Regions from separate parts of the Shewanella sp. 553 genome, predicted to be linked through region 1. Evidence: predicted binding sites of a transcription regulator. Region 1 holds the regulator's gene; each other region holds the start of a gene.

Region 1 (2,283 bases):
TTCAACCACTTCAGTACCCGCATTCTGAATACGAGTAGTCAAAGCAGCGACTTCGTCATCACTAAAAGTAACGCCTTCAACTTGAGAAAGCAGAGGAAGAATGGTTACACCGCTGTGGCCACCAATGACATTGACTTTAACATCAGCCACATCTAACCCTTTGGCTTCGGCCACGAAGGTTTCAGAGCGAATAACATCAAGGGTAGTGACACCAAATAAACGGTTTTTATCATAAACGCCTGCAGCCTTTAGTACCTCAGCAGCGATAGCGACGGTGGTGTTAACAGGATTGGTAATAATACCGATAAGCGCTTTAGGACAAGTTGCTGCACACTTTTCAACAAGGTTTCTAACGATCCCTGCATTGATGTTAAATAGATCTGAGCGATCCATACCAGGCTTACGCGCAACACCTGCAGAAATTAGCACCACATCAGCACCTTCTAGTGCTGGTGTTGGGTCTTCGCCCGCGAACCCTTTGACTTCAACCGCTGTAGGGATGTGGCTTAAGTCAACCGCAACACCAGGGGTCACTGGCGCGATATCGTAAAGGGATAATTTAGAGCCGGCAGGCAATTGAGTTTTAAGTAGTAGAGCAAGAGCCTGGCCAATACCACCAGCGGCACCAAGTACAGCAACTTTCATAGTTATCTCCGTTAATTCTTGGTTATTATGTGACATAGATCTAAATTTACAGATGGCGCAACATTACTTCAATCACACCAATAATTCAATTATCCCTTAGTCGTGTAGCAAGATATTTTATAAATAGCCGAGGTAAAGTGCATGTATTAACGATTACTCAATGGCTTTTTGTAGCGAAAATAAATCCACATTCGAACCATTCCAATGTAAAATAACCCTATTAAATGAGGCAGGTATCCGCTAATCATTATGCAACATCGACAACAGAGCACAAAGTGACAAGTGAATTTTTATTCACAACGACCGAATAATGCTTGACTTACTTTGCATAGCTATTCACAATGAGTCAATTTCACGGATAATGAATGCGAAAGCTATGCAAGCTAATAAAAACCAAGAAGAACTCGTCAAAACCTTTAAGGCAATTTTAAAAGAGGAGCGCTTTGGATCTCAGAGTGAAATCGTCACCGCACTTCAAGCTGAAGGTTATAACAATATTAACCAATCGAAAGTCTCGCGCATGCTCAGTAAGTTCGGCGCTGTGCGTACACGCAACGCCAAACAAGAGATGGTTTACTGCCTCCCCGCAGAGCTAGGGGTTCCGACGGCTGGCAGCCCACTGAAAAACCTTGTACTGGATGTAGACCATAATCAATCTATGATTGTGGTAAGAACCAGCCCAGGAGCAGCACAGTTAATCGCTAGACTGCTGGATTCTATAGGTAAGCCTGAAGGTATATTGGGAACGATTGCTGGTGATGACACGATTTTCATCTGCCCATCGAATATTCAAGAAGTGGATAAAACATTAAACACAGTAAAGTCATTATTTAACTATGCAGATTAATTGACGGCGGTCTGCTATCTCGCATGTTGTATTATTAATCGTATTGTCACTTATCCAATCTCGAAAGAGTCACTTTTCGAGATATTAAATATTCAAAAAACTGATACTAGTGAGTTAACAGCCATCAGCTCGGCTTAGCAGATAAGAGACGCCAATGGCGTCTTTTTTATCGCGTTGCTATCACGCTTATTCAGCCATTAACAACTGCTTCGCCATGGTAAGCATTACTTAAAGCCCTAAGCCTAGATATAAAAATGCCGATAAGAGAAACTTATCGGCATTTAATCAGCATGCAAGATGTTATCGCTTTTTACGCTTGTCCAGCTTAGAAAACAGGCCAACTAGAGCCTATTCTAGCCGAGTCGAATTTTATTGCAGTCAGCTTTGTATGACTACTGGTTTGGCGCACAATTTTGCATCACTACATCAATACACAAGCTGCATTGACATACTTGGTCACGGTGGTTAATCAGCAGCCCATTGGCACTACACTTACGCAATTCACTCACCGTTTTCGGCGGCAGCCAGTTGCATAAAATCCAGCGAAGGCGCAAAAAAAGCCGAGCCTGTTAGTGCTTGAGTAAAGTGCATTAAGTGATCATGATTACCCGCTCCGTCACCGTGGATCATACTCTGGAGCATTTTTTCAAAATTCTCCGAATTACGGCACAGCGCGATAAACATCAATCCCTGCTCTTTCATTGAGCCATAAGGCATACTCTGCCTTAAGATCTCCATCGAACGTCCTTGGCTATCTTTCAGATTAACCCGCTTAGTATGGCTAGTGAGTG
Region 2 (2,283 bases), 580 kb from region 1:
CGGGTGTTGGGCGTTCATGGCGGATCTCATTGGTATGCCAGATTTGCGCGATCAGTTGGCGTAATCTAAGGTGGTTCTGCTTTTTTTCGCGGTCGGTGAGCTGTGGGTTTTCTAAGGCAGCGAGAATATCGACGACTGCCGAGTATTTTTGTATCAGCGTGCGTCGAGAAATTTCAGTTGGATGGGCTGTCAGTACCAAATCGATATCGAGTGTTTGTAAGCACTCGAGCATGTTATCTTGATCAACTCGGCCGTTAAGCATCCGCCCCAGCAACTGCTCTACAGGATCGGGCACGCAGACTAATTCGTCACAATTTCTACTGATGGTGTGAAATTGCTCGGCAATATTGGCAAGGTTTAAAAATTGATTAAAGGCTTTGGCAAATGGCACTAACTCATCATCGGGAAGGGCGGCTAATAGCGTCAGCATCTGCTCTCTTGCCGCATCATCCCCTTGGCGTGAACTTTTAGCCAAGTGCCTAATCTGTTCAATTTTATCTAAAAATGGCTCATCCAAGTGGGTGCGAATGGTATCGCCTAAGATCTGACCTAAAGTCCCTACATTGGATCGTAACGATGCGTACATATCAGCCATAAATGCTCCATACCTCTAAGTTAATCATTCACAATACCCAGCCAATTAGGCTGCGGTCAAGATAGCACATCTGGATATTACAAACTTATGTGCTGCACATCACTGCTTGACGACACTTAAATTGCATTGTTATTGCATTATCACTTCTGTTTTGGGATTACAGCGGGCTTTATGGCGGCAGCCTAGTTATCGGCTACTATCCTAGGGCTGGGCTGAGTATCAAGTAGCCAAAAAAGCATCAGTTATGACGTTTTTTCGCAAAAACCACCGTAAATATATATTCACAAGCATTGCATAAATAATTTCTCGTGATAATCTATCCAACAGCTAAGGCAAGAGCCTTTATTTACAGCGTATTATTGAGACGATAAATGAAGATTTCATACTTAAAAACAGATTATAAGGTTAGCTACACAAACTTCCTGCGACGATAAACTTGTCATGTTGATATCTCTACCAGGGCTTAAGTTGCGCCCCTCTTTTTCCTTTATGGTTAATTAATAAGAAGTCTATAAGTATGAAAAACATCGCTATAATTGGCGCCAGTGGATACACAGGTGCACAAATAACTGCATTAATTCAGGCCGATAAAGAGTTACAGATACAAGGTCTGTATGTGTCTGAAAACAGTCTCGATAAGGGCAAAGCCCTGGCCGATTTGTATCCTGTATATTGCCATATCACCTTACCGCTATTGCCGCTTTCTGAAGCTGCTAAGCAGACAATAATTACTGAGGCCGATGCCGTTGTGTTGGCGACTGATCATGGTGTCAGTTTGCATCTTGCTGCTTACTTTTATGCTCAAGGATTAACGGTGTTTGACTTAAGTGGTGCTTATCGGTTTGCCGATATGCAGCAATACCCTAAATGGTATGGCTTTGAACATGAATATCCAGAGGTGCTTGCTAACGCGGTTTATGGGTTGGCTGAATGGAATCATGCAGCAATTGCAAACAGTAAAATGATTGCTGTACCAGGCTGTTACCCTACCGCATCGTTGACAGCCCTAAAGCCATTAGCCTCATTACTAGGTGAAAGCCTGCCGGTGATCAATGCGGTTAGCGGAGTAACCGGCGCCGGGAGAAAGGCGCAGCTGCACACCAGCTTTTGCGAAGTAAGCCTCACCCCTTATGGTGTGTTAGGGCATAGACATCAACCAGAAATTGCCATTCAGTTAGGCAAAGAGGTTATCTTCACGCCGCATCTTGGTAACTTTAAGCGTGGGATTTTAGCCACGATTACTGTGCAGCTTAAAGCCGGGGTGACTGAAGCCGATATAGCTAACGCGTATAGCGTCTACAATGAATGCCCACTGGTTCATGTATATCAACATCAATTTCCTAAGGTCGATGATGTCGTGCTGACGCCCAACTGTTTATTAGGCTGGAAATTCGATGCCCAAACGGGGTACCTCGTAGTGGCGAGTGCAATCGATAATTTGATGAAAGGGGCAGCTAGCCAAGCTCATCAATGCATAAAGATTCACTTTAATTATTCATAATCAAATTCACGAGAGAATAGCCATGATATCTTCACAGCAACCTTTAGTACTTAAAGTCGGTGGCGCGCTATTACAGTGCGAAATGGGAATGGCTCGCTTAATGACCACAGCAGCCAATATTATCAAGACAGGACAAGCTGTCATTATGGTGCACGGTGGTGGTTGTTTGGTGGATGAGCAATTGGCC
Region 3 (2,283 bases), 2.0 Mb from region 1:
TGAGCAGATGGCCAGCGCTATGGAAGAGATGGGGGCGACCCTTAATGAGGTGGTGAGTAATATTCAGTCGACCTCAAACCATATCGATGACACTTATCAAATTTGTCACGATAATCGCACCATGATGCAGCAAAACAGCCAAGATATCGACTCGCTCACTCAAAGCGTCACCCATGTAGCAAAAAATACTCAGCAGCTGCATCAAGAAGCTCAACATGTGGCCAATGCCATGGGCGAAATCGATGCCATCGCCGAGCAAACCAACTTATTGGCACTCAATGCCGCCATTGAAGCTGCCCGAGCAGGCGAACAGGGGCGCGGCTTTGCGGTCGTTGCCGATGAAGTCAGGGCGCTATCGAGCCGCACTCAAGAATCGACAACCAGCATATCCCAAAGCGTCGACAAAATGTTCAAGATGCTCAGCGACTGGAGCGAAGAGATGCGTCAAAGCCAGCAATTGGCCGAACACTGCGCCCAGCAAACCGAATCTTCGGCGATAAAGCTGGATGAACTCTATACATCAATCAGCAGCATTCACGAATTTGCCCAGCAAAATGCCGTCGCGGCGCAGCAGCAGATGCAAGTGGTACAAGAACTAAATCAGGGAATTAATCAGATCACCCAGGCATCGAATAATAATCTGGTTGCACTACAGAGCGTTGAAGGCTCCATTTCTGAGCTGAAAATTAATGCGGATAAAGCCAAAAGCCTAAGGCAGACTTTCGGTTAACTGGCGGACAAAATCCACTAAACTTGGCGCGCGAATATCTTTATCCCGAGCGAGCATTAAGTCGATAAAAACGCAGCACTGAAACGTGCTAACTATTGACCACATACGTTATTAACCGCTCTATATTAGCCGTGTATTTACCGCAAACAGCGCCTAATCGACAGTCGATTAGGCGCAAAACTTGTCGTCATAGCCCCTTAAGTCCACAAATCAAATGCTTTAGCATCATCATGTTAGCGCCGAACTCACCCAATTAATGCCGCTCTCAACCGACAACAGCTGACGCTAGAGCAAACTTAATAAAACCAATCAACAACAAACACTTAACCCAATTGCAACCAGAAATTACATAGTGCAAAAGCGATAATTTTGAGTACAATATAAATAGTCATTAAGTGCAAATAACTATGCTATTGCAACCAGTCACAAGATTGCGCATTAAATGGTTTTACATCACTGGACTTAGGCGGTAACCTCCGTCGATTAGATGAATGGATATTCATTGTAAATAAAATTATGGATTTAATTCTTATTTCTTGCCGTTGTACAGACAGCGTAATTTAAGGCAAAAAAAGTGGCTATAAAACAAAAAACTAACATAAAAACGTTACTTACATTTCTCATCCCTTCGCTGATCGGCTTATTACTGTTTATGACACCGATTAGCTATCAAGATGCGATCACCATCCCCATCGCTATCGTATCAAAAGGATTACAAAGCTTATTAGGCGATGCACTAACCGCCATAGTGACCTTTATAGTGGTCATTACCGCTATCGCGACCATTATCTGCAAATTACTCAAGCCTAACGCTTTAAAGCAGCATCACTTTATCAATGCATTGCTTGACGTAAACCCAATGTGGGCAATCGTTCGCATCATTGGTGCGGTCTTCATTGTATTGACTTATATGGGCATAGGCCCCGAAGCGATACATTCGGGTAATACCGGCGCTTTGGTCCTCAACGACCTACTGCCCGTGCTATTTTGCGTATTTATTTTTGCCGGTATGTTATTGCCATTACTGCTTAACTTCGGCTTGCTAGAACTATTTGGCACCTTGTTAACCAAAATTATGCGCCCAGTATTTAACTTGCCAGGTCGCAGCGCCATTGATTGCATGGCCTCTTGGCTTGGCGACGGCAGCGTTGGCATATTGATGACCAGTAAACAATATGAAGCCCGCCTTTATACTCAGCGAGAAGCGGCTGTGATAGGGACTACCTTTTCGGCGGTTTCAATCACCTTCTCATTGGTGGTGATTTCGCAGGTTAAATTGGAGCACCTGTTTGCACCATTTTACTTAACCGTCTGTTTAGCAGGTGTGGTTGCAGCGATTATCGTGCCTAAGTTACCGCCACTGTGCTGGAAAAAAGATCTCTACATCGACGACACACCACGTCACCCAGACGATGAAGTCGTGCCGCACGGCAAGGGCGTGTTTGCTTGGAGCTTTGAGCAAGCAATGAACAAAGCGGCGCATGCACAAGGCGTGTCGCACACCTTAAAAGATGGCCTCAAAAATGTCATCGATATGGTATTTGGCGTGATCC

The links. Region 1 encodes ArgR, which controls arginine synthesis, uptake and breakdown. Its sites were predicted from a motif close to ANTGAATANNTATTCANT; they were not measured.
Region 2: a site for ArgR is predicted at 864-881, ahead of argC (N-acetyl-gamma-glutamyl-phosphate reductase). Genes of this name have one in related genera too.
Region 3: a site for ArgR is predicted at 1,217-1,234, ahead of AC5YBZ_RS12290 (YjiH family protein). Genes of this name have one in related genera too.

What each region holds. Positions count from the first base shown of each region.
Region 1 covers NZ_CM181701.1:770,315-772,597, reverse strand. Annotated here, with positions in the region: gene mdh (malate dehydrogenase) at 1-645, opposite strand, end outside; gene argR (transcriptional regulator ArgR) at 1,022-1,492, shown strand; gene AC5YBZ_RS03485 (Dyp-type peroxidase) at 1,994-2,283, opposite strand, start outside.
Region 2 covers NZ_CM181701.1:194,554-196,836, forward strand. Annotated here, with positions in the region: gene ppc (phosphoenolpyruvate carboxylase) at 1-595, opposite strand, end outside; gene argC (N-acetyl-gamma-glutamyl-phosphate reductase) at 1,113-2,096, shown strand; gene argB (acetylglutamate kinase) at 2,119-2,283, shown strand, end outside.
Region 3 covers NZ_CM181701.1:2,769,009-2,771,291, forward strand. Annotated here, with positions in the region: gene AC5YBZ_RS12285 (methyl-accepting chemotaxis protein) at 1-730, shown strand, start outside; gene AC5YBZ_RS12290 (YjiH family protein) at 1,383-2,283, shown strand, end outside.